Regions from separate parts of the Paraburkholderia sp. MPAMCS5 genome, predicted to be linked through region 2. Evidence: riboswitches for the same ligand, from Rfam matches in the RefSeq annotation. Region 2 holds a riboswitch; each other region holds the start of a gene.
The links. A riboswitch is a leader RNA that binds a small molecule or an ion and turns the genes downstream of it on or off. The one in region 2 is predicted to bind cobalamin.
Positions count from the first base shown of each region.

Region 1: it holds a riboswitch for cobalamin, as region 2 does, so the genes downstream of both, VOM14_RS29495 (CbtB domain-containing protein) here and cobG (precorrin-3B synthase) in region 2, are expected to answer to the same signal.
Region 3: it holds a riboswitch for cobalamin, as region 2 does, so the genes downstream of both, cobW (cobalamin biosynthesis protein CobW) here and cobG (precorrin-3B synthase) in region 2, are expected to answer to the same signal.
Region 4: it holds a riboswitch for cobalamin, as region 2 does, so the genes downstream of both, VOM14_RS16905 (TonB-dependent receptor domain-containing protein) here and cobG (precorrin-3B synthase) in region 2, are expected to answer to the same signal.

Region 1 covers NZ_JAYXBK010000022.1:66,110-73,946, reverse strand. Annotated here, with positions in the region: gene rpoD (RNA polymerase sigma factor RpoD) at 1-406, shown strand, start outside; gene VOM14_RS29510 (hypothetical protein) at 490-891, opposite strand; gene VOM14_RS29505 (2OG-Fe(II) oxygenase) at 1,266-2,030, shown strand; gene VOM14_RS29500 (CbtA family protein) at 2,212-2,991, opposite strand; gene VOM14_RS29495 (CbtB domain-containing protein) at 3,003-3,224, opposite strand; adenosylcobalamin (AdoCbl) riboswitch at 3,276-3,362, opposite strand; gene VOM14_RS29490 (histidine phosphatase family protein) at 3,439-4,029, shown strand; gene VOM14_RS29485 (hypothetical protein) at 4,056-4,496, opposite strand; gene VOM14_RS29480 (ATPase domain-containing protein) at 4,663-6,180, shown strand; gene VOM14_RS29475 (ATP-binding protein) at 6,185-7,837, shown strand, end outside.
Region 2 covers NZ_JAYXBK010000004.1:442,897-450,733, reverse strand. Annotated here, with positions in the region: gene VOM14_RS12305 (MDR family MFS transporter) at 1-202, shown strand, start outside; gene cobM (precorrin-4 C(11)-methyltransferase) at 264-989, opposite strand; gene VOM14_RS12295 (cobalt-precorrin-6A reductase) at 1,017-1,751, opposite strand; gene VOM14_RS12290 (cobalt-precorrin-5B (C(1))-methyltransferase) at 1,748-2,836, opposite strand; gene cbiE (precorrin-6y C5,15-methyltransferase (decarboxylating) subunit CbiE) at 2,842-4,092, opposite strand; cobalamin riboswitch at 4,179-4,367, shown strand; gene cobG (precorrin-3B synthase) at 4,450-5,913, shown strand; gene VOM14_RS12275 (precorrin-8X methylmutase) at 5,906-6,532, shown strand; gene VOM14_RS12270 (precorrin-2 C(20)-methyltransferase) at 6,532-7,272, shown strand; gene cobJ (precorrin-3B C(17)-methyltransferase) at 7,269-7,837, shown strand, end outside.
Region 3 covers NZ_JAYXBK010000004.1:547,043-554,879, reverse strand. Annotated here, with positions in the region: gene cobN (cobaltochelatase subunit CobN) at 1-2,187, opposite strand, end outside; gene cobW (cobalamin biosynthesis protein CobW) at 2,194-3,315, opposite strand; cobalamin riboswitch at 3,499-3,779, opposite strand; cobalamin riboswitch at 3,849-4,094, shown strand; gene cobA (uroporphyrinogen-III C-methyltransferase) at 4,352-5,098, shown strand; gene VOM14_RS12775 (cobalamin biosynthesis protein) at 5,095-5,577, shown strand; gene cobO (cob(I)yrinic acid a,c-diamide adenosyltransferase) at 5,574-6,176, shown strand; gene VOM14_RS12765 (cobyrinate a,c-diamide synthase) at 6,180-7,478, shown strand; gene bluB (5,6-dimethylbenzimidazole synthase) at 7,462-7,837, shown strand, end outside.
Region 4 covers NZ_JAYXBK010000006.1:396,378-404,214, reverse strand. Annotated here, with positions in the region: gene VOM14_RS16940 (LysR family transcriptional regulator) at 1-472, shown strand, start outside; gene lgt (prolipoprotein diacylglyceryl transferase) at 588-1,487, shown strand; gene VOM14_RS16930 (SIMPL domain-containing protein) at 1,599-2,330, opposite strand; gene VOM14_RS16925 (EVE domain-containing protein) at 2,502-2,960, opposite strand; RNA gene ssrS (6S RNA) at 3,053-3,234, opposite strand; gene VOM14_RS16915 (cell division protein ZapA) at 3,411-3,725, opposite strand; gene VOM14_RS16910 (ATPase) at 3,722-4,078, opposite strand; cobalamin riboswitch at 4,293-4,562, shown strand; gene VOM14_RS16905 (TonB-dependent receptor domain-containing protein) at 4,650-6,578, shown strand; gene VOM14_RS16900 (FecCD family ABC transporter permease) at 6,606-7,676, shown strand; gene VOM14_RS16895 (ABC transporter ATP-binding protein) at 7,673-7,837, shown strand, end outside.

The sequences.
Region 1 (7,837 bases), on a different contig from region 2:
TCCTTCCGTGCTGGCTGAACGTATGGATCTGTCGGAAGAGAAAGTGCGCGGCATTCTGAAGATCGCCAAGCAGCCGGTGTCGATGGAAACGCCTGTTGGCGACGACGGCGACGCCACGCTCGGCGACATGATCGAAGATTCCGCGGCTTCGTCGCCGTCCGACGCGGCGATGCAAGCCGACTTGCGCGCCGCCATCGACGACGCGCTGGATTCGCTCTCGCCGCGCGAAGCAAAAGTGCTGCGTATGCGCTACGGCATCAACACGAAGTCGGACCACACGCTGGAAGAAGTGGGCAAGCAGTTCGACGTCACGCGTGAACGCATTCGCCAGATCGAAAGCAAGGCCATGCGCAAGCTGATGCATCCGAGCCGTGCCGATCGACTGAAGTCGTTCCTCGACCGCTAAGTTAGCGCGTCTTTCTCCGCTTCATCGCGCTTGCCGTGCACGACGCACGGCAAGCGCATCCCACCGCAAGTCCTCCCGCCTCATCAAATAAGCAGCGAGATGATCCCGCCAAGGGTGATGCCCGCCGCCAGCCAACGCCCCGCCGTATAGAAGGCATTGCGATCTTCGTGCGGCTGGTCCGGGCGTTCGAGCCCGAGCGTGCCATACGCAAACGACTTCACCGCCGAAGGGTCCGCGGCCGATGCGCCCTCGCTTGCGGAATCCGCCGTGTTTGTGCCGTCGACTGAACTTCCATCCTGAGCCGCCGCCGCGGCGCCTCGAGTAGAAATTTGCACGGCGTCATTCTGTTCGGACGCATTCGAGACATTCGGCGCGCCGGAACCCGCAGCCGTCGCAGCGTTTTCCTTGATGGACGATGTCAAAGCGTTCTTCGTCGCGCGATCAGTTGCTTGTAGTGTTGACGGCGACGCGCTGTCGATTTGCATGGCAAGCTCCGTTCATTGCTTCAAGGCGTTCGGCGCAGAGCCGGTTACAGGAGCTATCGACCGTGACGCATCGAAACTTGAACGACGGTAAGGGACGGTAAGCGCACGACTCGCAGCCGAATGAGTTCGGGCCAGGCCGCGCGAGTCTTGTCCACAGAAACCGTTCATAAGCCTGTGGACAACCTGCGCAAGAGTCGCTCAACTCCATGAACGCGCAGCGTTTTCATCCTCTGCACGCGGCGCGCCGCACGCGTATCCGGATCATAAAATGCACGCTGCACGGCGAAAAAATTGCAATGCAAGAGTCGGAGTGCGCGGCGTGAAAGGCGCGCTTACACTCAATTATCGTTCGATGACCGTTGAGGAAGACACGCATGAACACGCTGGCGAAAGACCCACGCACGCCGCAATCGCCGAAGCCCAAGCCGAAGCTCGATCTGGCGCGGCGCATCGAGGCAATCGACTGGTTCAATGTAGAAGAAGAGCTGAACGGCTATGGTTGCGCGATGTTGCACGGCCTCATGAGCGCGCACGAATGCGACGCGCTCACCGCGCTCTATCCGCGCGAGGCGCTGTTCCGCAGCCGCGTCGTGATGGCGCGGCATGGCTTTGGCCGCGGCGAATACCAATACTTTGCGTATCCGCTGCCCGCGTTGATCGCGGACTTGCGCCGCGAGCTTTATCCGCGTCTCGTGCCGGTGGCGAACCGGTGGAACGAGGTGATGGGAATCGACATTCGCTATCCACAGGAGCACGCCGAATTTATCGAGCGCTGTCACGCTGCCGGCCAGACGCGTCCGACACCGTTGATCCTGCAATACGCCACCGACGACTACAACTGCCTGCATCAGGATCTTTACGGCGAACACGTGTTTCCGCTGCAGGTTGCGATTTTGCTGTCGGAACCCGGCGAAGATTTTACGGGCGGTGAGTTCGTGATGACGGAGCAGCGTCCGCGTATGCAATCTCGCGCGGAAGTCGTGCCGCTACGCAAGGGCGATGCCGTGGTGTTCGCCGTGCATCATCGGCCGGTGCAGGGATCGCGCGGGGCTTATCGCGTGAATTTGCGGCATGGCGTGAGTCGGTTGAGATCGGGGGAACGGCATACCCTCGGCATCATTTTTCACGACGCGAGCTGAGGTTTTTTCCGGGCGATGAAGCGACGGGGATAAGGCAGGAGTTATCAACACATTTTGTTCACAAGCCTGTGGACAACCGCCCCAAAACCACGCCAACTACTTGACGCGACTGGTTTATCTCTCGTTGCGCAGCGCCGCAACGAACTGTGCGGCGGCGCTCACAAAACAAGCGCCGCCAACATTAAACCGACCGCGCCGCCGCGCGAGCCGTCAAACGCGCCGACTCGCCCCGCTCGACCAGCGCGCCGAACAGAAGCCCGATCGTCAACCACATGATCGCCTGCATGCCGAGCGCCGCCACGCGGAATTTCCAGAGCAGCGCGGCAGGAAAGGCGGCCGGCACTTCGTCGATAACCGGCATCGAAATCTGAACCGCCGCAATGACCGCGACAAACACCAGCCCCGCCACGATCGAGCCGTTCCATGCGCCGAGCTTCATCGCTGCCCGACGTCGAACCTTCAGCGAAAAAACCAGCGTCGCGAGGGAAATCGCGATCATCAGAAAGAAGAGACCCGTGCGCATTCCGATCGTTTCCGGGTCGCCGACCGCAGGTGGATTCGCCGGATACTTGATGTTCGGAACGATCACGAGCGCGACGAAAGCGCCCAGCGCAAGCCACGCCGACAACGCGCGCGCGCTCATCGCGCCCACTCGCCCGTACGCGTACGCAAAGACCAGCGAGAACAGTCCGCCGAACGCCGCGCCGTATGCCACGACGCCGGTCAGCAAGCCCCATCCGGCCTGTACATCGCGGCTGACGAGTGCCTCCTCGTGTGCGTGTTCCTCCTGCGCGCCCGCATGATCATGCCCATGCGTCGCACCGCTCGCGACATCGGCTTTTTCTTCGAAGGCGATCGCCCGATCGACCTGCGGCTCGCCTGCCACGCGCGCGAACGCGAACGTGAGCAGTCCCGCGGCGATGCCTGCAAGCATGCCGCGCAACAATAATCTACCGACCATGTTCTGCTCCGTTAGTGGCAGGGAAAGCCGAGCAGATGGCGGCCGTCGTGCACGAACTCATGCACGTACATGCCAGGCACCAGAGAAGTCGCGCCCTGTTCCGCGCCGACGAAATACAGCGCGAGCAACAGCAGCAATCCGCCGAAAACGGCCCAAGGCAGCAGCTCACGCAGCGGAATCGGCGTGGGTTGAATGGCCGGCTGGCGGACGGGATCGAAAACAGCTTCAGTCATGATGGACATCTCCTGGGGTAACGCGCCCCGTAGTCGATTACAAAGGAATGGTGCGAAGCTCAGGTCTGGCTTTCGGCACATGCTGCCGATTACAGTGGCGCGACCGCGCCGGGCTCTCACCGGCTTCCGCGCTTCGCAGTGCGGCTATTCTACGCGCTAAACTTCGGCGCCCGCGTTTCGCGACCGCACACGCAGTTTTCAGGGGAAGTGACGAATGAATCTACGGCTGTCGCTCATCAGCCATGCACCGACCGCCGCGATGCGCGCGGGCCGCATTCCCGCCGACGATCCGCTCGACGCGCGCGGCCTGACCGACGCGCAGGCCGCGCGCGCCCATTTGCCCCTTGCCGGCGATGCGCTCGCCTTCGTGAGTCCGGCCCTTTGCGCGCGCGACACGGCATCGGCGCTCGGCTTCACGGCAACCGTGGAACCCGGTCTCGCGGATCTCGATTACGGCGCCTGGCGCGGACTGCGCCTGGCGGACCTCGCCGCCGACATGCCCGACGAACTGTCCGCGTGGACGCGCGATCCCGAAGCCGCGCCTCACGGCGGCGAGTCGTTCGGTCAACTCGTGAAGCGCATCGGCGAATGGCTCGACGCGCTCAATGTCGCGCCGGGCCACGCGACGAATCACACGCGCGACATCGTCGCCGTCACGCATGCGCCGGTGATGCGCGCGGCGATCGTGCATGTATTGGGCGCATCGCCGGCCATCTACTCACGCATTGAAATCGCACCGCTCGCCGTCGTGACGCTCCAGCGCTCGCAGCGGCGCGGCTGGACATGGCAGCCGTCGTCGCGCTGACATCGAGTCCGCGCTTTGAACACGCGCTACTTCCCCGTCACTGACAAACGCAGCTTGCCCGAACCGGCAGGCATCAACGTAATGTCCGTGCGCTTGCCTCGCGCGCCCAGATAAAAATGCTGACGTCCCGGCGAATTCTGATCGTGCGTCGCGTCCGGCAAACACGAAGCGATATCGGCCGCGACGGCTTGCAACGCATCGGCTGTCGAGCCCGAATCGCGATGCGGCGTCCACATGCATTGATAGCTTCCACGTGACGACCCGCATTGCGCGTCGTCACCGTAGGGCTCGGCGACGCCTTTGCCGTCGTCCGGTGTCAGCGCGGCCAGCCCGTTCGGCGCGGCAGCCACGATCCGTTTGAGCGACGCGCAAGGGCTCGGCGAATCGTCCGCACTGGCGGAACACGGCGCGAGGCCGCAGAACGCCGCAACAGCGAGCGCGGCGACAAGTGGCTTGTGGGTTCTCATGGCGGCACGTCCTCGAAAAGTGGCACACGTGTTCCCTTATTGCACGTTTGATGCCGCGGCTCGTCTGCATGCTGCTTCGCTGACTGGGCGTCAGGCACACAACTTGCGTCCCCGCGATACCGGCTGATCGATCTGTCAGCCCGCTCATCCACGCGATAACTACATCATGTCAAACGACGCCGCCAGTCACGCCCCAACCCGTCTGCACTCGGGAATCGAGGGGATCGATAATATTCTGGGAGGCGGTCTCACGCCCCAACGCATGTACCTCGTGGAAGGAGCGCCAGGCACGGGTAAAACGACCCTCGCCTTGCAATTTTTACTCAAGGGCGTCGACGAAGGGCAGGTGGGTTTGTACGTGACGCTGTCCGAGACGCGTGACGAACTGATCGCGGTCGCCGAGAGCCACGGCTGGGACATCAGCGGTTTCAAGGTTCTCGAACTCCTTTCCGACGAAGGCCTCGACCCGCAATTCGAGCAGACCGTGCTGCATCCCGCCGAAGTCGAACTGGGCGAGACAGTGCGCAACGTGATCGCGCAGGTGGATGAAGTCAAACCCACGCGCATCGTGCTCGACAGCCTCTCCGAGTTGCGCCTGCTGTCGCAGAATCCGCTGCGCTACCGGCGTCAGATTCTCGCGCTCAAACGCTATTTCGCCACGCGCGAGTGCACGGTGCTGCTGCTCGACGACAACACGTCCGATCCGTCCGACATTCAATTGCACAGCATCGCGCACGGCGTGATCTCGCTCGACAACGTCGTGCACGACTACGGCGGCAACCGGCGGCGCGTGCGCATTGCCAAGATGCGCGGCATCAAGTTTCGCGAGGGCTATCACGACATCACGCTCGACACGGGCGGCATCCGTGTCTATCCGCGCCTCGTCGCGGCCGAACATCATGCGGAATTCGACACGCAGGCGCTGAGCACCGGCACGTCGGGCCTCGACGCACTGCTCGGCGGCGGCCTCATTCCCGGCACCAATGTACTGATGGTCGGGCCGTCGGGCGTTGGCAAAACGACGACCGTGGTCTCCTGCCTGATCGCGGCACTGGAGCGAGGCGAGCGCTGCGTCTACTACGTCTTCGACGAAACGCTCGTCACCCTGATCGCGCGCTGCGTGACTGTCGGCCTGAATCTCGCGCCTTACGTCGAAAACGGACTTCTCACGCTGCGTCAAATCGATCCCGCCGAAATCTCGCCAGGCGAATTCGCAAGCGACGTGCGCGTTTCCGTTGAGAACAAGGGCGTGAAATATGTCGCGATCGACAGTCTGAATGCCTATCTGCAAGCCATGCCCGGCGAGCGCTTTCTGCTCCTGCAGATGCACGAACTGCTCGGCTATCTCAACCAGCAAGGCGTGCTGACGATGCTCGTGCTCGGGCAGCACGGCGTCATTGGCGAGATTCAAAGCGATATCGATATCAGCTACCTGAGCGATGTCGTCATCCTGTTCCGCTACTTCGAGCACCACGGCGAAGTGCTCACCGCCGTGACTGCCGTGAAGAGCCGCGCCAACGCGCATGAACGCTCGATTCGCCAGTTCCGCCTCACGAGTGAGGGCGTCGAGGTCGGCGAAGCACTGCGCGACTTCGAAGGCGTGCTGTCCGGGCTGCCGTCCTACCGCGGCGGCACCGCGCTGCTCGGCGCGCAGGACCACGTCATCGACACGTCGCGGCAGTAGCGTGATGGAGCAGCGCGTCCTCATTCTCGCGCCGTTTGGCCGCGACGCCGATGTCATCGCCGAGGTTCTGCACAAGGATCAGCGCGACTGCGTGACCTGCGGCGACGCCCAGGTGCTCGCCGAATCGCTCGATGCCGGCGCGGGCAGCGCGCTGATCGCCGAAGAAGCGCTCGCGGACGGACACGCGGCGCGTCTCTTCGATTGGCTCGAACAGCAGCCGGCGTGGTCCGACTTCCCGTTCATCCTCCTTGCGGGATCGCGCATCGTGCATCGTTCGGCGCGTGGACTCGAAGTGCTCGAACGGCTCGGCAACGTCGTCGTGCTCGAACGGCCGCTCAACTCGGAGACGCTGCGACGCGCGGTGGCGTCGGCGCTGCGGGCGCGCGCGCGGCAGTATGAATCGCGCCGCCATCTCGCGGAACGGATCGAGGCGCAAGCCGCGTTAGTCCAGCTAAACGATTCGCTCGAAAGCCGGATTACCGAGCGCACGCAAGAACTGGCCTCGGCCAACAACCGCCTGATGATGGAAATCCACGAGCGCGCCAAAGTGCAGGCCGTGCTCGTGCAATCGCAGAAGATGGAAGCGCTCGGGCAACTCACCGGCGGTATCGCGCATGACTTCAACAATCTGCTGAACGTCATCATGGTCAACGCGGAATTGATCGCGCGGGTCGGCGCCGACGAGCGCATTCGCGGCATGGCCGCCACCGTCAAGCGCGCGACCGAACGCGGCGCGAAGCTCACCGGCCAGTTGCTGACCTTCTCGCGCAACAGCAACCTCGATCTGAAAGCCGTCGATGTCATCGCGTTGCTGCAAGGCATGCGCGACATCATCACCGTGTCGCTCGGCTCGGGCATCGGCTACACGAACAACTTCGAAAGCGACGAGTTGTGGACGCAGGCCGACGCGAATCAGCTGGAACTCGCCGTGCTCAATCTCGCGATCAACGCACGCGACGCGATGCCCGGCGGCGGCCAGTTGAGCATTCGCGCGAGGAAGCGTGCGGCGCCCGATCAGACGCTCGCGGACGGCGACTATGTCGTGATCGAAGTCACCGATACAGGCGCGGGTGTACCGCCCGATGTCGTGTCGCGCGTGTTCGATCCGTTCTTCACGACGAAGCCGATCGGCAAAGGAACGGGACTCGGCCTGAGTCAGGTCTACGGCATCGCGCGGCAAGCGGGCGGTACCGCGCGCCTCTTCAGCGAGGAAGGCGCCGGCACCACGGTCGAAATCTGGTTGCCGTTGCGCGACCGCGTGGCGTCGCGAGCCGCGCAAGCTTCCGATGCGGAAACCCAGGCTGTCGGCGAAAAACGCGTGCTCGTCATTGAAGACGACGCCGAAGTTCGCGCCATGCTCGTCGAGTCGCTGAAAATGCTCGGCTATGACGTGACGGAAGCCGCGGACGGACACGCGGGCCTGAAGCGCTTACAGAACGACAACCCCGACCTGCTGATGGTCGATTTCGCGATGCCCGGCATGAACGGCATCGACGTCATCGCGGAGGCGCGCAAGATGCGCAAGGATCTGCCGGTGATTCTCGCAACCGGCTATGCCGACGTCGATATTTCCGGCCTCGCAGTGGAGCGCTGCTCCATCCTGCGCAAACCTTTTCAGCTCGACGACCTGGCGCGCACGGTCAGGCTCGGGCTCGCA
Region 2 (7,837 bases):
GAATCTGCTGCAAAACCAGGCTGCCAGCCTCGGCAGCAGCGACATGGTTCGCATGGTGCTGCATCAATCGCTGCACCTGACTTTCGTGTCGATCTTCGCGATTGCGATTTTCGTCGTCGCGCTATTGACGCTCGTGCCGTCCATCACCCTTGGCGCGGACAAAAAGATGCCGCTCGAAGCGCTCGCGCCGCTGGAAGACTGATCCGCCCTGCGATCAGGCCGCCGCAAGCAACGCGAGCGCGTCGAATCGCGCGCGTTGCGCCTCAGGCTTTCGCGTACAGCGTGGAGTCCGCGAAGCCTTCGGCGGCGAGCACCTGTCCGACCAGAATCAACGCGGTGCGCTCGATCTGCGTCGATTGCACCTTGTCGAGAATATCGTCGAGTGTGCCGGTGATTTTCTCCTCGTCGGGCCAGCTCGCGCGATAGATCACCGCGACCGGACACGCGCCGCCGTAATGCGGCCGCAATTCGTCGACGATGCGCGCGAGGTGCCGCACGCCGAGATGAATCGCCATCGTCGCGCGATGCCGCGCCAGATCGGCGAGCTGTTCGCCTTCGGGCATGGTCGTCCTGGCCGCGTAGCGCGTGAGAATCAGCGTCTGCGAGACGGCGGGCAGCGTGAGTTCGCAGCCGAGCGCCGCCGCGCAGGCCGCCGTTGCGGTCACGCCCGGCACGATTTCATAGGGAATGCCGAGTTCGCGCAACCGGCGAATCTGTTCGCCAATCGCGCCGTACAACGACGGGTCGCCAGAATGCACGCGCGCCACGTCCTGACCCTTGTCGTGCGCGCTCTTCAGCAACGCGACGATCCGATCGAGATCCAGTTCGGCCGTATTGACGACCTGCCGCGCCGAATGACCTTCGAGCACCGCGGCCGGCACGAGCGAACCCGCGTACAGAATCACCGGGCAATTGCGCACGAGACGCTGCCCTTTCACCGTGATCAGTTCCGGGTCGCCAGGACCCGCGCCGATAAAAAACACCGTCATTCAAGACTCCCTATTCAAGCCGACGATTCAAGCCGACGATTCAAGTCGATCGTTCAGCGCGTCGAACAGACCGGCCACGCTATCGAATTCGCGATCCGCTGCGGGCAGTGGCGGCCGACGCAGCATCACAACAGGCAAACCGCGTTCACGCGCGACGTCGAGTTTCGCTTCGGTCGCGCTGCCGCCGCTATTTTTGCTGACCACGACGTCGAAGCCTTGCAGCGCGAACAGCGCGCGTTCGCCTTCGAGCGTGAACGGGCCGCGCGCCGCGAGGATGCGGGCGCGCGGCGTATCCGCGTGAGACTCGAGACAGCGCACGAACCAGAATTGATGCGCGGGAATCTCGTCGAGATGCGCGAGCGGTTCGCGTCCGAGTGTGAAAAGCGGCCGCCTGAACGGCGCGAGCCCGTCCGCGAGTTCGCGCCAATTGCCGACCATGCGCCAGTCGTCGCCGGCTTGCGGCTGCCACGCGGCACGGCGCAGCGCCCAGCACGGCACGCGCGCCGCACCGCTCGCGTGCACGGCGTTGGCGCTGATTTGCGCAGCGTACGGATGCGTCGCGTCGATCACGAGACCGATGCCTTCGTCTTCGATAAAGCGCGCCATGCCCTCGCTGCCGCCGAATCCGCCCACGCGCACCGCGCAGGGCAAATCGTCCGGCACCTTGCCGAGTCCCGCGAGACTGTACACGTCATGAGGCGCGAGTCGCCGCGCGATCTTCAATGCGTCGCCGGTGCCGCCGAGCAACAGAACACGCGTCATCGGGCCACTCCGATCAGATTGCCTTGACGATCGATCGCGAACATTTCCACATTCACCTGCGGCGGCACGATCTCGCGCGCCACGGCGAGCGCGTGTTCGCACACGATATCGCCGAGCGGCACCTGCTGCGCATGCGCCAGCGCGACGGCCTGCTGGCTCGTGTTGGCCGCGCGAATCGCGCTTTGCAGCGCGTCGCTTGCGCCGCGTTTTGCGGCCCACGTGGCGAGCTGTTCGAGATCGATGCTCGAATTGCGGCTATGCAGATCGAGATGGCCCGCCGCGAGCTTGCTCAGCTTGCCAAAGCCGCCGCACACGCTCAGGCGCTCCACGGGCGCGCGCTTCATATGCTTGAGCACCGCGCCCACGAAGTCGCCCATTTCGATCAGCGCAATGTCGGGCAAGCCGTAGTGCGCGCGCATCGCGTCTTCGCTCGCGTTGCCGGTGCACGCGGCGAGATGCGCGTAGCCGTTCGCGCGCGCGACGTCGATCCCTTGATGGATCGACGCGATATACGCCGAGCACGAAAACGGCCGCACGATGCCGGTCGTGCCCAATATCGACAGGCCGCCGAGAATGCCGAGCCGCGGGTTCATCGTCTTGAGCGCGAGCGCTTCGCCGTCTTCCACGCCGATCGTCACTTCAAAGCCGCCGCCATACGCGTGCTCGGCCGCGAGTTCCGCGAGATGCTCGCGCATCATCTGGCGCGGCACCGGATTGATCGCCGGTTCGCCGACCGCGAGCGTGAGTCCCGCGCGCGTCACCGTGCCCACGCCCGGCCCCGCGCGAAACACCACGCCCGCCTCCGCGACGAGCCGCACGCGCGCGAACACGACCGCGCCGTGCGTGACGTCGGGATCGTCGCCGGCGTCCTTGATCGTGCCCGCTTCGGCTCCATCGTCGCTCAGGCGGCAGAACACGAGCGGCATCGGCACATGCTGGCCCTTCGGCAACACGATTTCGGCGACGTCGCTCACGACACCGGCGAGCAGCAGACGCGCCGCCGCCAGCGACGTCGCCGTCGCGCAACTGCCCGTCGTATAGCCGCTGCGCAGCGGCGCGGGTTGTTCGGGAGTTTCGTCACGCATCGCGGTCAGGCGGATGAACCGGCGGGTGGGCCGCTGACCACGCTCTGGCCGGCGGCACGCTTCACCACGTCGAGCAAGGTGATCGGCAGCGCCTGACGCCACGTATCGAAGCCGCCGAGCGGTTGCGCGTCGGCCAGCGCAATGCGCGTGAGCGCGCCGCCGTGACGCTCGCGCCATGCGGCCAGCGCGGCCTCGCCTTGCAACGTGACCGCGTTGGCCACCAGCCGTCCGCCTTCGCGCAGGTTCGCCCAGCACGCTTCGAGCACGCCCGCCGCCGTCACCCCGCCGCCGATAAACACCGCGTCCGGCGCGGGCAGTCCTTCGAGCGCCTGCGGCGCGCGTCCCGCGACGAGTTGCAGGCCGGGCACGCCCAACGCATCGCGATTGTGTTCGATGAAGCGCTGGCGCTCCGCATGCCCTTCGATGGCGATCGCACGGCAGCCCGGATGCGCGCGCATCCATTCGATGCCGATCGAGCCGCTGCCCGCGCCCACGTCCCACAGCAATTCACCGGGCGTCGGCGCGAGGCGCGCGAGCGTGATCGCGCGGACATCGCGCTTGGTCAACTGGCCGTCGTGCCGGAACGCGTCGTCGGGCAAGCCGCAGGTAAGCGGCAGACGCGGCGCGCCTTCGGTTGCGCGGCAGTCGAGTGCGATCAGATTGAGCGCGGCGGCCTCGCCCGCGGACCATTGATCCGCGCGGCCGTCGATGCGCCGCTCGCGGTCGCCGCCGAGATGTTCGAGCACGGTCATGCGCGTGGCGCCGAAGCCGCGCGCGTTCAGCAAGCCGGCCAGCGCGGCGGGCGTGCGGCCGTCCGCGCTCAGCACGAACACGCGTGCGCCGTCGTGCAGGGACGCGTTCAGCGCAGCCAGAGGCCGGCCGACCAGCGAGACCGTCGCGACGTCCTGGAGCGGCCAGCCGAGCCGCGCGGCCGCAAGCGACAAGGACGACGGCGCGGGCAGCACGCGCAATTCGTCGGCGGGCAACTGCCGCGCGAGCGTCGCACCCACGCCGAACAGCATCGGATCGCCGCTCGCGAGCACGCAAACGGACCCGCCACGCTCGGCGAGCAAGGGCGCGAGATCGAACGGACGCGGCCACGCGGCGCGGCGCGCGGCGAGGCGCGCGGGCAGCATCGACAGATGCCGCTCGCCGCCGTAAATCACCGACGCGTCAAGCAACGCGCGCCGCGCGGACCGTCCCAAACCGGCATAGCCGTCATCGCCTATGCCCACCACGGTCAGCCATGCCGGCATGCATCCATCCTCGTTCTGTATCTTCAAATCATGCGCTGTGCCACGCCGGTCAAAGCGTCCAGCCTCGTTGTGCTATTCGAAAAAAGGCATAATACAGCCGCCGGTGCCCTTCGGGGCCTAACAGGGAACACAGCGGAGAATACGGTGCCGCTGCGGCTGCCCCCGCAACTGTATGCAGCGAGTCCGCCTGCGCAACGCGCCACTGGTTCATCCGGGAAGGCAGCGGCGGACGACGACCTGTGAGCCAGGAGACCTGCCGGCCAGACTGTTCGTGCCAGCCAACATCGGGCGGGGTGTACCGATGCCGCAGCCATGCCGCTTGACGCATGCTCGGGCCGTCGCGCGACGCTAACCGCGGTGTCCGTCTTGAATCCAGCTTCGCCCACCACTGTTTTGCCCGACGCGGCTTGTGCGCCGCGGCCCTCGGCGTGCCCGGGGCTCGTGCGGATCGTCGCCGCGCGCGACGGCGGCATCTGCCGGATCAAGCTGCCGGGCGGCGCGTTGAGCGCGGCTCAGGCCGAGGCGATGGCAGACGCGAGCGAGCGCCATGCGAGCGGCGTCATCGAGTTGACGAATCGCGCGAACGTGCAGGTGCGCGGCGTGCGCGGCGGCCATGAAGCCGGGTTGATCGCCGCGTTGACCGATGCCGGGCTCGGGCCGTTGCACGATGCCGGCGCCGCCGCTCCCTACACGCAACAAGCGCAACACGCGCAACAAGCGCAACATGCCGACGACGTCCGCAACGTGATGATCAGCCCCCTCGCGGGCCGCGATCCGTTTGCGCTATTCGACACCCGGCCGCTTAGCGCCGCACTGCTCGCGATGCTGCAACGCGACGCGCGTTTCGCGGCGCTGTCGCCGAAATTCGCGCTGCTCGTGGATGGCGGCGAGCGGCTCGCGCGGCTCGATCATCCGCATGATGTGTGGCTCGCGGCGTCGCACGATGCCTCGGGCGACGTGCGCTTTGTGTTCGGTCTCGCAGGTTGTCCGCCGCCCGCCACCGCGCCGGCGCAAACGGATGCGACCGTGCAAAACGGCAGCGGCGCACTGGCCTCGGTATCGCCCGCGCAAGTCCCGGCGCTGGTTCGCGCGCTGCTGCACGCGTTCCTCGACCTTGCCGCCGCCGATGCCACGCGCATGCGTCATCTGCTCGCCGCACATTGCGCCGATGCGATCCTGCGGCACGCACAAGCCCATGTCGATTTCCCCTTGACGCGCGACGCAGCGCTCGTCAACTGGCGCCGCAACACGCCCGCCGATGCCGCGTTGCGCCTCGGCGCGCACGCTCAACGTAGCGCGGGCACGTGGCATGTGGGCGGCCAGCCGCCGCTCGGCCGTCTCGATGCCAACACGCTGCGCGGCCTCGCCGCCATCGCGCGGCAACATGGCGGCGGCGCGCTGCGCATCACGCCATGGCAAAGCGTGCTGCTGCCGGACATCGCGTCGCACGCGGTGCCCGTCGTGCTTGCCGCGCTACGCGAGCGCGGTTTCGCGTGCGATCCCGCCGACGCGCTCGCGCGGCTCATCGCGTGCACGGGTTCGAGCGGCTGCGCGAAGAGTCTCGCCGACACCAAGGCCGACGCGCTCAAACTCGCAACGTATCTGCCGCCGAACCTCGACGTGCACCTGAGCGGTTGCCCGCGCTCGTGCGCCGCCGCGCATTGCGCGCCCTTCACGCTGCTCGCGGTCGCGCCAGGCCGCTACGACCTTTATCGACGCGACGGCACGCCAGGCTTCGGCCCATGCGTCGCGCGCCAACTGACGATCGAACAGGCCGCCGACACGCTCGCGCGCCTCGCCCGGAGTAACACCGATGCTTGATTACATTCGCGACGCTCAGGAGATCTATCGCCAATCCTTCGCGACGATCCGCGCCGAAGCCGACCTCTCGCGCATGCCCGCCGACCTCGAAAAGCTCGCGGTGCGCGTGATCCACGCATGCGGAATGGTCGACGTGATCGACGATCTCGCGTTTTCCGCCCACGCGGGCGCGGCGGGCCGCGCGGCGCTCGCGCAAGGCGCGCCGATTCTCTGCGATGCCGGCATGGTCGCGCAAGGCATCACCCGCGCGCGGCTGCCCGCGAACAACGAGGTGATCTGCACGCTCGCTCACGCCGACGTGCCCGCGCTCGCCCGCGAACTCGGCAACACGCGCTCGGCCGCCGCGCTCGAATTGTGGCGCCCGCATCTGGCGGGCAGCGTCGTCGTGATCGGCAACGCGCCGACGGCGCTCTTTCATCTGCTCGACATGCTCGATGCCGGTGCGCCGAAGCCCGCGCTGATTCTCGGCTTCCCGGTCGGCTTTGTCGGCGCGGCGGAGTCGAAAGCCATGCTGGCGCAGGACAGCCGCGGCGTGTCTTATGTGGTCGTCCACGGGCGGCGCGGCGGCAGCGCGATGGCCGCGGCCGCGATCAATGCGCTCGCGACGGAGGTCGAATGATGGCGCAGCAATCACGCACGGGACGTCTTTTCGGACTCGGCGTCGGACCTGGCGACCCGGAACTCATCACGCTGAAGGCGCTACGTCTGCTGAAGGCGGCGCCGGTGGTCGCGTACTTCGTCGCGAAGGGCAAGAAGGGTAACGCGTTCAGCATCGTCGAGGCGCATTTGCACGACGCGCAGCAGCACTTGCCGCTCGTCTATCCCGTCACGACCGAAGCGCTGGAGCCGCCGCTTTCGTATGAAGCGATCATCGCGGACTTCTACGACACGGCGGCTGCGATAGTCGGCACGCATCTCGATGCGGGCCGCGACGTCGCCGTGATCTGCGAAGGCGATCCGTTTTTCTATGGCTCGTACATGTATCTGCATGACCGGCTCGCCGCGCGCTACGAGAGCGAAGTCGTGCCCGGCGTCTGTTCGATGCTCGGCGGCGCGGCCGTGCTCGGCGCGCCGCTCGTGTATCGCAACCAGAGCCTTTCGGTGCTGTCGGGCGTATTGCCCGAAGACGAATTGCGCCGCCGTCTCGCGGATGCCGACGCCGCCGTCGTGATGAAACTCGGCCGCAATTTCGACAAGGTGCGGCGCGTGCTCGGCGAACTCGGTCTCGCCCGGCGCGCGCTGTATGTCGAGCGCGCGACGATGGCCAATCAGCGCATCGTGCCGCTCGCCGACGTCGATCCGATGGCGTCGCCGTATTTTTCGCTGCTCGTCGTGCCGGGGGAAAAATGGCAAGGATGAGGCCGCCCGCCATCGTGATCCTCGGCGCTGGCGCGCTCGACACCGCGCGGCGTATCCAGTCGCTGTATGCCGGTTCGCAGGTGCATGCATTGCAAGGCCGCGCTCAGGCCGATGTCGCGTATGGCGAACTCGGCGCGCATCTGCGTGACCTGTACGCGCGCGGCGCCCCGATTGTCGCGTTGTGCGCGGCGGGCATCGTGATCCGCTCTATCGCGGCTTTGCTCGCGGACAAAGGCGTCGAGCCGCCGGTGCTCGCCGTCGCCGAAGACGGCAGCGCGGTCGTGCCGCTGCTCGGCGGCCTCGCGGGCGTCAACGTGATGGCGCGCGAGATGGCCGCCGCGCTTGCCGTCGCGCCGGCGATCACCACGAGCGGCGAGTTGCGTTTCGGCACCTGCGTGCTCAATCCGCCCGACGGTTACGCGCTCGCGGATATCGGACAGGGCAAGCGCTTCGTGTCGGATCTGCTGGCGGGCGAAAGCACGCGCATCGAAGGCGACGCGCCTTGGCTCGACGACGCGCCCTTGCCGCGCTCCGCTTGCGCGCGGCTCGCGATTCGCGTGACGCC
Region 3 (7,837 bases), 100 kb from region 2:
GGCGTTGCCGCGCTGGCCGTCGCCGATCGGAAAACGCCCCAATGCAAGCAGCGTATCGCGCCGTTGCACGCCGTGCGGCGATTGGCCGAACGTGTGCAAGCCGTCGCGAATCTGCGCCTCCTTCAACTCGCAGAGCCACGCGTCCACGCGCGTGAGCAGGACGTCTTCGTCGTCCGCGCCGTTCGGCTCGGCGAGACTCAGTTCTTCATGCAGCTTATGTTCGACGATGGTCGCGAGAATCGTGCGCCTCAACAGCTTCGAGCGGCGCGGATCGACCATGAGCGCCTCGTAGTATTCGTCGACCTGGCGCTCAAGATCCTGCAAGGGCCCATAGCTTTCGGCGCGCGTGAGCGGCGGCATCAGGTGATCGACAATCACCGCTTGCGCGCGACGCTTGGCCTGGCTGCCCTCGCCCGGATCGTTGACAATGAACGGATACAGATGCGGCATCGGCCCGAGAATCAGATCGGGCCAGCATGTCTCGGCGAGCGCCACGCTCTTGCCCGGCAGCCACTCCAGGTTGCCGTGCTTGCCGACATGCACGACCGCGTCGATACCGAACTGGTCGCGCAGCCAGAAATAGAAAGCCAGATACGCATGCGGCGGCACGAGTTCGGCATCGTGATAGCTCGCGTAATCGCCCTGCTCGCGCGAACGCGACGGCTGAATGCCGACGAACACGTGGCCGCAGCGCCAGCCCGCAATCATGAAACGGCCGCGCCGCACGGTCGGGTCCTGCTCGGGCGCACCCCAGCGTCTGTTCAGTGCGTCGCGCGTCGCGGCCGGCAGCGCGTTAAAGCGCACCAGGTAATCGCTGAGCGCAAGACTCTGCAACGCGGGTCGCAGGTCGCGCACCACCGGGTCGTTGGTCACGCCTTCGGTGAGCTTGTGCATGAGCGCCTCGCCATTCGCGGGCAGTTGCGCGAGGCGATAACCTTCGTTGCTCAACATCGACAGAATGCCGACGACGGACGCCGGCGTGTCGAGTCCGACACCATTGCCGATGCGCCCTTCGCTCATCGGATAGTTGGCGAGAATCAGCGCGAGCTTCTTGTCCGCATTGTCGAGCGAACGCAGGCGGCACCAACGGCGGCTCAGTTCGGCGAGAAAACCCACGCGTTCGAGATCCGGCTGATAGCGGACCACGTCCACTTCCGTATGCGGACAGCGATACGCGAGTCCCTTGAAACTGATCGCGCGCGTGATGATGCGGCCGTCCACTTCGGGCAGCGCGATATGCATGGCGATGTCGCGCGAATTGAGGCCTTGATTGTCCTTGAGCCAGTCCTCGCGATTGCCGCCGCTCAGAATGACTTGCAGCACGGGCGCATCGCCGGCGAGCGCGAGCGGCTCGGGATCGTCGATAGCGCTCGCGGCGAACGCCGTGGTGTTGAGCACCAGCGCGGCGTTCTGTTGCGCGCACAACGACTGCACGACGTCGCGGCTCATCGCATCTTTCAGCGACGTGATGGCAATCGGCAACGGATTCACGCCTTGCGACTCGAGCGCGTCGATCAGCGCATCGAACACGGCCGTGTTGGCCGCCTGGAGGTGTGCCTTATAGAACAGAATGGCCGCGACGGGCGCATCGTGTTGCCAGCGCGCCTGCCAGTCGGCGATGGTCGGGGTGTCGCGTTCGGGATGGTAAAGGGACGCGGCGGGCAACGCGCGCGGCGGTGCGGGCTCACGTCCCCATTTCAGCGCCCGATACGCAATGCAGCGCAGAAACGCCTCGGCATTCTGCGGGCCGCCTTCGCGCAGATAACGCCATAACTGATGACACAGATCGGCATCCGCGGTGCTGCGCGCAAGCAGATTCGGGTCTTCTTGCAGATCGCCGGAAAACATCGCAAGCGTCTGCTGTTTGCGCGCGGCCAGCGCGACGACCTGCTCGATGCCGTATGGCCAATACGCTTCGCCGCCCAGATGATCGACCACCACGACACGCGCATGTTGCAGCACGTCTTCGACATAGAAATCGACGGAAGCGGGCTGCCGCAAATACGTGACGTTCGCGAGGCGCACGCTCGGAAACCCCTCGCCAAGACGAGGAAACACGCTCGCCAGCAGCGACAGCGTCGTGTCCGCGGAACTAAGCACGACGATGTCCGCAGGCCGCTGATCGATGCGGATCACGCCTTGCGTATCGTCGACGAAACCGCCTGGCGTGGTGCGCAGCAGATGCATATGCGCTTACGCCTGTTGCGCGGCGGTGTTCGACGCGACGGCGCCCGAAGCGTCAACGCGCGTTGCCGCGCCAAGCGCCGCGTCGAACGCACGTTGCAAAGCGGCTTGATCGAGATCTTCGCCGATCAGCACGAAGCGGCTTTCGCTGCCCTCGCCTGCCTGCCAGCGTCGATCGAAATAACTGTCGAAGCGGCGGCCCACGCCTTGAATGACGAGGCGCATCGGCGCACCCGGCAATGCCGCGAAGCCTTTTACGCGGTAAATCGTGTTCGCCTCGACGAGCCGCTGCAACGCGGCGATCACCGCTTCACGCGAAGGCACGTTGGCATGCACGACCATCGAATCGAATTCGTCGTGGTGATGGTCGGCGTCGTCCGCCGAACCGTGATGATCGTGACGCAAGTGGATCGTCTCTTCCGATGCCGCTTCGAGACCGAACAGCGTGTGCAGATCCAGTTGCCCCATGTGCGCGCGCACGATCTTCACTTGCGGCGGAATGTCTTCGCGGATCAACGCTTCAACCGCAATTTGCCGCGCCTCGTCGAGTAGATCGGTCTTGTTCAGGATCACGAGATCCGCCGCCGACAATTGATCTTCGAACAACTCATGCAGCGGCGACTCGTGATCGAGATTCGGATCGGCTTTGCGCTGCGCATCGACAGCAAGCGGATTCTCGGCGAACTGGCCGCTTGCGGCAGCCGGGCCGTCCACGACGGTAATCACGGCGTCCACGGTGAAACTGCTTTTGATCTGCGGCCAGTTGAAGGCCTGCACGAGCGGCTTCGGCAACGCGAGGCCCGATGTTTCGATCAGCACATGGTCGATCTGCTCGCGGCGCTCCACGAGTTTTTCCATCACCGGGAAAAATTCTTCCTGCACCGTGCAGCACAAGCAGCCGTTCGCGAGTTCATACAATTGCCCTTCGGTTTCAGCGCCGTTGTCATCGCAGCCGATGCCACAACCCTTGAGAATTTCACCGTCGATGCCGAGTTCGCCGAACTCGTTGACGATCACCGCGATGCGCTTGCCGCCCGCATGCTGAAGAATGTGCCGCAGCAGCGTGGTCTTGCCGCTACCGAGAAAGCCCGTGACGATGGTGACGGGAATCTTGCGCATCTGAGTTTGCATCGTGGAGTCCGTGCGTAGGAGTTGCACATGCCGGCCGGTGTAGTCGCGCGTGTTCGCGGCGCACGTTTGCATCGCAAGACAGGGAACGAACAACGGCATTGCCGCTAAAAGCAGGAAACGCGCAGAAAGCAGACAACGGAATCGGACATGAGGTCATGGACCGAGCGCCGCTTCCCCGCGGCGTTCGTCCTGCGTGTTCCGGCCGGTATCCGGGCTGGCGAAAGCGCCGCTTCCCCTTCCCGGACGAGTCATTTCTCGCCCAGTGGTGAGATGCCGACGCGACCTTGCGCGTGGACACCGAAGCCGGCTCCGCGGCGCCATGCAAACCATCACAGCGCCACATTTCGCTTACCGTTGCGGGGGCAGCACAGGTTGACCCGATCCGTGTCAGGCGGGCGTCCTGTTTCCCGTTTAACTGCATGCGCACGAGCGCGCACACGAGCACCAGAAGTGCGTGCGAGTGTAGGCCGCGCGCCTTCTGGCGTCAAGAAAACGCAAGCCCGGCGCGCTTATCGGACGGGGCTTGCGTGTGCTATCGTATGCGCGCGTTTGGTGCCCGCACATGCATTCGCGTGTGCAGTTAAACGGGAAACAGGCCGCGCTCGCGCGCTCAACCTGTGCTGTCCCCGCAACGGTAAGCGACCTGCGGCGCAAGGCTTTTGCTGCGCCGCGCATGCGTTTTTCAATGCCACTGTCCGACTCATTCCAGCGAATGCGGACGGGAAGGCAAAGCGCGTGAGGCCGCCAGCCCGGATACCGGCCAGACGCGGAGGCGGCCGTGCGTGTCATGCGCTCACGCCCGCCGGCAGCCGAAATCCGCGAGGGACGGATAGACCGGCGCCCAAGCACGATGCGCACCACGCGGCGAATGCGTTCGCGACCTGCGTGAGCCAGCGTGCCCGACTACGTTGCTCCGAATGACTTCGATCTCCACTGCATTGCGTTCCTTCGCCTCGCGCTCATCCGCGCCGCGCGTGTCTGCGTTCGCGGCGGCTTTACGCGCGCCTTTCATGCTGCACGCCGTTCGCGAGGCGCGATGAAACGCGCGTGGCTGATCGGCGCGGGCCCCGGCGACGTCGAGCTGATGACGCTGAAGGCGACCCGCGCGCTCGCGCAAGCGGACGTGATCCTCGTCGACGATCTCGTGAACCCGGACGTGCTGCAATTCGCGCGCGCCGATGCCGCCATCGTGCATGTCGGCAAACGCGGCGGTCATCCGTCCACGCCGCAGGAAGGCATCGTCGCGCAGATGCTCGACCATCTGCATGCGGGACACAGCGTCGCGCGCCTCAAAGGCGGCGATCCATTCGTGTTCGGCCGAGGTGGCGAAGAGCAGCGGGCGCTTCATGACGCGGGCATCGAAGTGGAAGTGATCAGCGGCATCACGGCGGGCATCGCGGCGCCGGCGGCGATCGGCATTCCGGTCACGCATCGCGATCATGCGCAAGGCGTGGTGTTCGTCACCGGGCACGGCGCGGGCAGCAACGAGCCGGATTGGGCCGCGCTCGCCGCCACGCGCATGACGCTTGTGATCTATATGGGCATGCGGCGGCTGAACGATATCGCCGGCGCATTGCTCGCGGCCGGCATGCGCGCGGACACGCCGTGCGCGGCGATTGAATCGGCGACGCGCCCCGAACAACGGCATGTGCTCGCAACCCTCGCCGATTTCGCCGATGCCGTGGCGCGCGCGCGGCTCGCCTCGCCGGCCATCGTGGTGATCGGCGGCGTAGCGTCGCTCGCGCTCGCGCGCGCGGCGGCCAGTTCATCGGGCACGCGATGAAAGCCCTGTGTGTCGGCATCGGCTGCCGCCTGCATACTTCGGCGGACGACATCGAAACGGCCGTGCGGGCCGCGCTCGGCTCGCATGCGTTCGAAGAGATTGCGCGCGTCGCTTGCATCGAAACGAAAGCGCGCGAACCGGGCTTGCTCGAGTTCTGCGCGCGGCATGCGTTGCCGCTCGAATTTTTTAGCCGCGCGCAGATTGCCGCGACGACGGTCGCGGCGCCCTCGGTGACGGTGCGCGAGCACATCGGCGTGGAAGGCGTCTGCGAGCCGTGCGCGCTGCTCGCGGCGTCGCTCCCCGTGCCGGATCGACTCTGCATGAGCACCGCCGCGCACGATCCGGCGCAATTGCACGCTGTCGCCACGGCACGCCTTATAGTCGGCAAGATCGTTCGCGGCGGCGTGACCGTCGCGATCGCATCGGCCACGCCCGCGCGCGCAGACAGCGCTAATCTCATCCAACAGGACTTTCCATGAAGACGGACCCCGAATCGCATCAACGCATGACCGAGCGCCGGCGCGAGGGGCATGAGAAAAAGCAGGCCGCCGCCACCGTCGAAAAAGGTCTGCTGATCGTCAACACCGGCACCGGCAAAGGCAAGACGACGGCCGCGTTCGGCATGGCCGTGCGCGTGCTGGGCCACGGCATGCGGCTTGGCGTGGTGCAGTTCATCAAGGGCGCGCTGCATACGTCGGAGCGCGATTTCCTCGGCGCCATCGCCACCTGCGATTTCGTCACGATGGGCGACGGCTACACCTGGAACACGCAGAACCGCGACGCCGACATGGCCACCGCGCGCAAAGGCTGGGACGAGGCGCGCCGCATGATCGAAAGCGGCGACTATCAGATGGTGATCCTCGACGAGCTGAACACCGTGCTCAAGTACGAATACCTGCCGCTCGACGAAGTCCTGTCCGTGCTGAACGCGCGCCCCGAGATGCTGCATGTGGTCGTCACCGGCCGTCATGCGCCCGATGCGCTGATCGAAGCCGCCGACCTCGTCACCGAAATGCGGATCGTCAAGCATCCGTATCGCGAGCAAGGCGTGAAGGCGCAACGCGGCGTGGAGTTCTAAGCGATGCCCGCGTGCCCCGCGCTCTTCATCAGCGCGCCCGCGTCGGGTCAAGGCAAGACCACGATCACGGCGGGTCTCGCGCGCTACCATCGGCGGCTCGGGCGGCGTGTGCGCGTGTTCAAAACCGGACCCGACTTTCTCGATCCGATGATCCTCGCGCGCGCGAGCGGCGCGCCCGTGCTGTCGCTCGATCTATGGATGGTCGGCGAAGAAGCCTGCCGTCATCTGCTCGCGCAGGCGGCGGCCGAAGCCGACCTGATTCTGATTGAAGGCGTGATGGGTCTCTTCGACGGCATGCCGAGCAGCGCGGACCTCGCCACCGCATTCGGCGTGCCGGTGCTCGCCGTCATCTCGGCAAAGGCGATGGCGCAGACCTTCGGCGCGGTCGCGTTCGGTCTCGCGAACTTCAGGCCGAACGTGCCGTTTCACGGCGTGCTCGCGAACCGGGTCGGCTCGGCGCGTCACGCGCAGATGCTCGCAGAGTCGTTGCCGCCCGCGCTGCGCTCGTGCGGACACATTCTCGCCAGCGAGGAAATCGCGTTGCCCGACCGTCATCTGGGCCTGCATCAGGCAGCGGAAATCGACGATCTCGACGCGCGTCTCGATCGCGCCGCCGACGCGCTCGGCCAGACCGCGCTGGCCGCTCTGCCGCCCTCCATCGACTTCGGCGCGCCCACGCCGCCCGTGCTGCCGCGCCTGCTGCAAGGCAGGACGATCGCAATCGCACGCGATGCCGCCTTCTCGTTCATCTATCCGGCCAACGTCGCGCTGCTCGAAGCGCTCGGCGCGCGCGTGCAGTGCTTCTCGCCGCTCGCCGACGAGCCCTTGCCCGCCGGCTCCGACGCGCTCTATCTGCCCGGCGGCTATCCGGAACTGCACGCGGCGGCGCTCGCGGCCAACGCCCGCAGCGCGGCGTCGATCCGCGCGCATGCGGCGGCCGGCAAACCGCTCGTCGCCGAATGCGGCGGCATGCTGTATCTGCTCGACCAGCTCACCGACACCGAGGGCGTCAGCACGCCGATGCTCGGCCTCCTGCCCGGCCATGCGACGATGCAAACGCGCTTCGCCGCGCTCGGCATGCAGCAAATCGACAGCGCGCATGGCCCGATGACCGGCCACACGTTTCACTATTCGAAGCTCTCCATCGCGCTCGTGCCGCTTTGTCACGCGACGCGCCCTCAAGGCGACGCGCCGGGCGAGGCCGTGTATCGCGCGGGCTCGATCGTCGCGACTTACATGCACGCTTACTGGCCCTCCAATCCGGCCTTCACGGCTGCCCTTTTCGATGGCAAAGCCTTTTAACGACGCCGAGCGCGACGCGGTCTACCGCGCGATCTACGAGCGCCGCGACATGCGCCACTTCGTGCGCGACCCCGTGGATGCGGCCGTGTTGCAGCGTCTTCTCGACGCCGCGCATCACGCGCCGAGTGTCGGCTTCATGCAGCCGTGGCGCATCGCCCGCATCACCGATCCCGCATTGCGCGCCGCCTTGCACGCGACTGTCGAAAGTGAACGGCTCGCCACCGCCGACGCGCTAGGCAAGCGCCGCGAGGAGTTCATGAAGCTGAAAGTGGAAGGCATGCTGGAATGCGGCGAACTGCTCGTGATGGCGCTGATGGACGGCCGTGAACGGCACATCTTCGGCCGCCGCACGTTGCCGG
Region 4 (7,837 bases), on a different contig from region 2:
GCCGCTGGTGATCGCCATGTCGACCGAGACGGCGGCGGGTCTGGCCGACGCGGCCCGCGTTGCCGACGACCCGCACGCCGAGTGGCTCGACGCGCCGGTCAGCCTGCGCGAACTCGCCGATGTGCCGCTCGTGATTTTCCCAAGACGTTTGGCGCCGGGCTTTTATGACATCATTATGGATTGCTACGGCGTGGCGGGGCTCGCGCCTCGGGTCGGGCAGGAGGCGATCCAGATGCAGACCATCGTGAGCCTCGTGTCGGCCGGCATGGGTGTCGCACTGGTGCCGCAATCCTTGCGTAACCTGCGCCGCACCGGCGTCGTGTACCGGCCGTTGGCCGAGTCCGTGCCCGCTGTCGAGACCGGTCTCGTCTGGCGCACCGCCGAGGTCACGCCGGTGCTCGCGGGCTTCATCGACATCGTGCGGGCGCATGCGGCCACGCTCGAAGCGCAAGCCGCCGCGCCGCCTGTTTAGCCGGGCGGCGAACGCATTGGCCGCCGAGCCGTCCAAAGCATGCGGCGCAAGTCGCCGCAAGTCTCGTTAGTCATACAAATTTTGTCTCCGAACCCGAACTGCCCATAACAACACGATGCTCATTCACCCGAATTTCGACCCCGTTGCCATTCATCTGGGGCCGCTCGCCGTGCGCTGGTATGGACTGATGTACCTCGTCGCGTTCATCGCGGCGATCGTCGTCGGCCGCCTGCGCTTGCGTTTGCCGTACGTCGCGGCACAAGGCTGGACAGCCAAAGACATCGACGACATGCTGTTTTACGGCGTGCTCGGCACGATTCTCGGGGGCCGGCTCGGCTATGTGCTGTTCTATAAGGCGAGCTTTTACTTCGCGCATCCGCTCGACATCTTCAAGGTGTGGGAAGGCGGCATGTCGTTTCACGGCGGCTTCCTCGGCGTGACGTTCGCCATGGTGCTCTTCGCGTGGCAGCGCAAGCGCTCGTGGCTGCAAGTCACGGACTTCGTTGCGCCGATGGTGCCGACCGGACTCGCGGCGGGGCGTCTTGGCAACTTCATCAACGGCGAGTTGTGGGGCCGCGTGACCGATCCCGCCTCGCCTTGGGCGATGCTTTTCCCCGGCGCTGCGCCGGACGACGCCGCGTGGCTTTCCGCGCATCCGCAGCTCGCCGCGCAATGGCATCTGAACGAAGTGTTCGCGCAATATCACATGCTGCCGCGTCACCCGTCGGAGTTGTACGAGATCGCGCTGGAAGGCGTCACGCTGTTCTTCGTGCTGTTCTTCTTCTCGCGCAAGCCGAAGCCGCTCGGCGCGATTTCCGCGGTGTTTCTGATCGGTTATGGTCTCGCGCGCTTCACTGTGGAATTCGCGCGTGAACCGGACGACTTCCTCGGACTGCTTGCCATGGGCCTTTCAATGGGCCAGTGGCTCTCCTTGCCAATGATTCTCGTGGGCATCGCCATGCTCGTGTGGTCGTATCGCCGTGGCCGCAGCGAACAGGCGCGCGCGCTGTCCTGATGCGCGGTTTTAACGCGCGGTGTTTAATGCATCGCGTGACCCACGTTTGAAAAAAAACGCCACGGCATGCCGTGGCGTTTTCATGTGCAGCGAAACCGAAACGGCGGTGCGTTATTTCATCTGCACCGACCCCGACACGTTGACCGTCACCGTCGACGTGCCGCCTTCGATCGGCACCGGCGCCGACATCTTGGCGTCGGCGCTCATGGCGCGCGCGCTCATCATCATGACGGGGCGCGGCATCACGCCGTTGTGCCCGACATTGACCTCGCGAATCGAATAGGCGCTGTAGCCGAACGCTTGCGCGGACGAAGCTGCCTGCTCGCGAAACGACCGGATCGCGTCGGCGGTGAGCTTCTGTTCGGCGGCGCGCTGCGCGGCGGGCGACAGCGAGAACTGCACGTTGCCGACCTGCATGATGGACGCCATTTGCCCCGCGAGCTTCGACGCCGCGGCGAAGTCGTGCGATTCCAGCACGATCTCCGTGCGGCCGCGCCATGCGGAGATACGCCCGTCGCGATCGGTGGACGGATAAATCGAGAACGAGCCCGTGCGCGCGGTCACGCCGCTCACGCCCTTGGCTTTTTGCAGCGCCGAATCGGCGCGCTGATTGAGCGTTGACGTGAGCGCCGACGGATCGCTCGCTTCCTGCTCGTAAAAGAGCGTGATATCGACAACGTCTTGCGGCACTTCCGCGCTCGCCTGTGCATTCAGCGACAGCACGCCGGCCGGTTGATACGGCGCGACAGTTTGCGCGCGCGCGGCGACGGGTGTGAGCGCGAGCGCGGCGGGCGCGGCGCAGACAAGCGCGAAAGCGAGTGCACGTGCGGTGGTTTTCGTCATTGTTGGACTCCTTGCTGGAACAGGGTTGCGCAGGCTTTGCATAAAGCGCCGCGCCGTGGCACGCGCCTTGCGCATCGCAGGTCGTGGCAGGTTCTTTAGGCGCCTGTCATCTAGCCTTGGTTCCCCGATTTCACCTTGCTGCAACCTTTGCTGTGTCGCGAGACGGCAGGCTCAAGCGAGCCGAGTCGTGATGAAGCGCCACTCGGCTTCGGTCACGGGCGTGATCGACAGACGGTTGCCTCTCGCGAGCACGCGCATGTCTTTAAGTTCTTCGTGCTCGCGCAAAGCGGCGAGTGAAATGAGCGGAATCTTCTTCTTGAACACGACATCGACGAGCAGCCAGCGCGGCGTTTCCTGCGATGACTTCGCGTCGTAGTACGGGCTCTTCCTGTCGAACTGAGTCGGGTCGGGATAAGCGGTGGACGCCACTTCGGCGAGGCCCGCAATACCGGGCTCGGGACAACTCGAGTGATAGAACAGCACGCCGTCGCCGACCTGCATCACGTCGCGCATGAAGTTGCGCGCCTGATAGTTGCGCACGCCGGTCCACGGCAGCGTTCGATGCGGCGCGTGGGCGAGATGGTCGATGCTTGCTTCGTCCGGTTCGGACTTCATTAGCCAGTAGCGCATGAATCGAATTGAACGTTAGAGGTTGAAGACGCAGGTGAACGCGAGGCCCAAACAAAAACGGCATCGAACCGAAGTCCGATGCCGTTTTAAATAAGGTCCCCGCCTTAGCCGCTAGGCCGGCATCCTGAACCGGGGGTTCAGAATTGGTCGCAGTTAGCAGCACTTCGGGTACATCAGACAGAGTGACGCGCACGCCCGTGCTACAAATTTCCGCAACCGTGCACATGGCATTGGTTCAAGGAATATATGACCTTGGCGAACCAGGCAGGGAAGCTAAACCGATGAAGCTGAAACGATTCAATTCAAACGTTTGCTGAGTGTTGTGCGTACATGCTCTCACTTTCCTCACGCACGCTGCTCAGGTACTTCTCATTTGCTTTGTTTGAATCCGGCCGATCCGCAGACCGGCCACTACTTGTTGCTCACTACTTGTGGCTCACTACGTGCTACTTACTGCATGCTGTACTGCGCGATGACAGTGCCCAACTGTTCGTTCATTTGATGCATTGTACGCCGGATTTCTTCAGCGGGAAATGCTTCTCCGTGACGCACGCTGGTTTGCAGCTTAAGCAGTTCCGATGCCAGCGAGAGCGCAGCCATGACTGCAATGCGATCCGTGCCGCGCACGTTGCTGTTATTGCGGATCTTCGACATCTCGGCGTCGACTCGTGCCACTGCCTCGAGCAGCGCGCCTTCCGTTTCCGGCGAGCACGCGAGACGATAGGGCACGCCGAGAATCGAAACTTCGATCTGCTTGGTGGTCATGCATTTTCTCCGTGGCGAGTGGCGTCGCTCTCTGCTTCGACTTGGTGCTGAGCGGGTTCGAGCAGATCGAGCTGGTTATCCGGCTCGTTGTGCGCGCGCGCACGCGGCAATTTTTCGAGGATCGCGTTCAGACGCACTTGAGCGTCGTCAATCTTGGCGGAGAGCGCGTCGCGTTCCGCTTGCAGTGCATCGCGTTCTTCGCGCAGCAGCGCAAGTTCCGTGCGCGCCGCTTCCGCTTCGGCGCGCGATTGGGCGAGTTGCTCTTCGAGCGCGACGCGCGCTTCATTGTGGCGCTGGCTGATCGCGATCAGCTTGCCGATATTCTGTGAGAGTGATTCGAGTTCGGTGAGCATGTGCTGCGTCCTCTAAAGACATCGCATTTTAGCGCGGAATGTCGCACGTTCCGACAATTGTCTCGTTTCGAGACGTAACAACACCGCTTTTTGCAGGTATTTTTCGACTGAAGATGAAAAAGTACTCATGTGGCGAAGATTGCGCCGGACCAACTCCGTACCTTCCGATCGATTCACGCGCGGCCCGCATTCTTGACTGACCCCGAGGGCGCTCATACACTGCCCGCACTCTGGTGCCCGCGCGCATGTCCTCACTGTGCGCGCAGTTAAACGGGAAGCAGGGCGCGTGGTTTCTCTGCGCGCGCGAACCTGCGCTGCCCCCGCAACGGTAAGCGACCGCATTCGTCATTGCAGTTGGCGCTTGCAATTCGATCCCCATCGTGTGTTCAGGTTCAACACGCGAGTGTGCCACTGCGCGTCACGCGTGGGAAGGCGGGATCGATATGTCGTCAGCCCGGATACCGGCCAGAGGGAGGGGCGCGCCCGTGAAATAGTGCAAGTGGACGCGCCTCGTTACGCGAAGGCCTGCGGGGAAGCAGGCCGCGCACGCCATCCACGGGAAACTCACTCCATGCTGTCCCCTATCGCCCGCGCGGCATTGCTCGCTTTTGCAGGGCTGCCGCATGTCGTCCTCGCCCAGACCGCCGCGAGCGCGTCTGCGTCGTCTGTAACTGGCGCAATCGCGCCAGCCGAAGCAAGCTCATCCGCCGCCGCGCCCGCAAGCGCGGATTCATCGCTCACTGTGTTATCGCCGGTCGTCGTGACGGCGGAGCGCGGACCGCAAGCGCTTGCCGACACGATTCCGCAGACCTCGCTGTTCGATCAGCAGGATCTCGCCGATACCACCGCGACCGATCTGCCCGGCCTTCTGCAACTCGCACCCGGTGCGCAAATCTCGCGCACAGGTGGCCCTGGTTCGACGACGAGCCTGTATTTGCGCGGCGCGTCGTCGACGCAATCGCTGGTGTTGATCGACGGCGTGCGGGTCGACTCGGTGAGTCTCGGCGCCGCGCAAATCGCGCAGATTCCGCTCGATCAGATCGATCATGTGGAAGTGGTGAACGGCAATGTCTCCGCGTTATACGGATCGGGCGCGATCGGCGGCGTGGTCCAGGTCTTCACGAAAGACGGTGGCGATCATCCGCCGCGTTTCAACTTTTCGGTGGGCTACGGCAGCTATCACACGCAGACGCAGCAGGTCGGCGCGAACGGCGCCTTGGATAAAGACGGCCGCACCACCTTCAGCATTTCGCTCGCGCGCTCGAAAGACGACGGCTTTTCGTCGATCAATCCGCGCGAGGGGCCCAACGTGAACCCGAACGCAAACGGCTATCTGAACGAAAGCATGTCCGCTTCGTTGCGTCACAAGTTCAGCGACAAGTGGGACGCGGGCGTCAGCTATTTCCAGTCGAACGGCAACAACAGCTACGACAACGCGTACGGCGTGCCGACCGATCTGAACAACCTGTACACGAAAGTGCGCCAGGTTTCCGCGTTTGCGAACGGCAAGCCGACCGACTGGTGGACCACGCACTTCATCGTGTCGGAAGGCGACGATCGCAGCGTGTCGAACACTAACGGCCTGTATAACGGCCGCTTCGACACCGACAACCGGCAGTACACGTGGCAGAACGATTTCGCGCTCGCCTCGCAGCAGAAGTTGCAGCTCGGCTACGAGCATCTGGACCAGAGCCTCGACTCGGATACGTTTGCGGCGCCCGCCCGTCACGTGGATTCGGGCTTTGCCGGCTACACGGGACGCTTCGGGCGCAGCCAGATTCAGGCCAACGTGCGGCGCGACCAGTACTCCGATTTCGGCGGAGCGAACAGTTACTATCTCGGCTACGGCTTTGACATCACGTCGCATTGGAAGGTCAGCGCGAGTTATTCGGATGCGTTTCGCGCGCCGAGTTTCGACGATCTGTACTATCCGTTGAGCGGCAATCCGTCGATCAAACCCGAGCGCAGCCATTCGATCGAAGCCGCGTTGCAGTACGCGTCCACTGCGCTCGGCGTGATGCGTTTGAGTGCTTTCCAGACGCGTTATTCGAATCTGATCGACTATCAGCAAGTGACGCCCGGCATTTATCTCGCCGAAAACGTGGGCCATGCGAAAGTGCAGGGACTGGAAGGATCGTGGAGCGGACATGTGGGCAGGACCGACGTGCGCGCGTCCGTGACGCTGCAAAATCCCGTCGATCTCGACAACGATGTGGACCTCGTGCGGCGCGCGCGGCGTTTCGCTTCGCTGGCGGTGAATCGCAGTATCGCGGGATGGCGCGTGGGCGGCGAGTGGATCGTGAGCGGCCCGCGTGAAGACAGCAGCGGCAAGCTGGGCGGCTACGGCATCGTGAATCTGTCCGCGCGCTACAACATCACGAAGGCCTGGTACGTGGCCGCGCAAATCCAGAATCTGTTGAACAAGGACTATGAGACGGCCTACTCGTATAACTCGCCGCGGCGCGCTGCGTATGTCACGGTCGGCTGGCAGCAGCAGTGACGCGCGCGCCGTGTTGAGAGCGCGTCGATGAGCCGCCATTCCGGTTCGATGCCCGCCACGCTTCACGCCATGAGCGCGAAGCGCGCCGCCGCCATCTGGCTCGCGCTCGGCGTCATCGCGCTGGCCGTGTTGATGGCGTCGCTCGCGTTGGGCAGCGTGTCGCTCGCGCCGGCGCGCGTGATCGCGGCGCTCTCGCCGATGCATGCGTCCGCCGTCTTGCCGGCGTCGCAAGGCGGCGCTGACGATCTCGCCCGCGAGATCGTGCGCACGCTGCGTTTGCCGCGTGCGCTGGCCGGCTTTGCATGCGGCGCGCTGCTCGCGCTGGCCGGCGCGCTGTTGCAGGTGCTGTTGCGCAATCCGCTCGCCGAGCCCTACGTATTGGGCGTATCGGGCGGCGCGGCGACGTTCGCGCTGGTCGCGATGATCGCCGGTTGCGCGTGGTGGCTCGTCGATGCCGCCGCGTTCTCTGGCGCATTCGTGTCGATTCTTCTCGTGCTGGGTCTCGCGCGCCGCGAGTTGTGGCGCGGCGAGCCGCAGGACACGTCGCCGCGTTTGCTGCTGACCGGCGCGGTGATCGCGGCGGGTTGGGGCGCGCTGATCACGTTGCTGCTCAATCTCGCGCCCGACAATCGTTTGCGCGGCATGCTGTTCTGGCTGACCGGCGACCTCAACGGCAACGCGATGCCGTGGACCGCGCTCGCCGCGCTCGTCGTCGTGCTGTTCGCCATCGTGCCGGTTGCGCCGCGCCTGAACGTGCTGCTGCGCGGCGACGCCGCCGCGCAAGCGCTGGGCGTCGCGGTCATGCCGCTGCGCCTGCGCGTGTACCTCGCGGCCTCGCTCGCGGCGGCCGCCGCCGTGACGACGGCGGGCACCATCGGCTTTGTCGGGCTCGTCGTGCCGCATATGCTGCGGCTCGCGTTCGGCAACGATCAACGCATGCTGCTGCCGGCCGCGGCGCTTGGCGGCGGCGTCGCGGTGATGGGCGCGGATCTGATCGCGCGCATGGTGATCGCGCCGGCGCAGCTGCCGGTCGGCGTGATCACGTCGATTATCGGCGTGCCGGTGTTTCTGTGGATGCTGTTGCGCGGCCGCCGATGATGCACGCCTCTCGCCCTCCTTCGCCCACGCTCAGCGCGCAGCGCGTGACATTGCGCGCCGGCGCGCGCACGTTGCTCGACGCCTTCACGCATACGTTCTATGCGGGCGAGATCTGGTGCGTGGCCGGTCCGAACGGCGCGGGCAAGACGACGCTCCTCGCC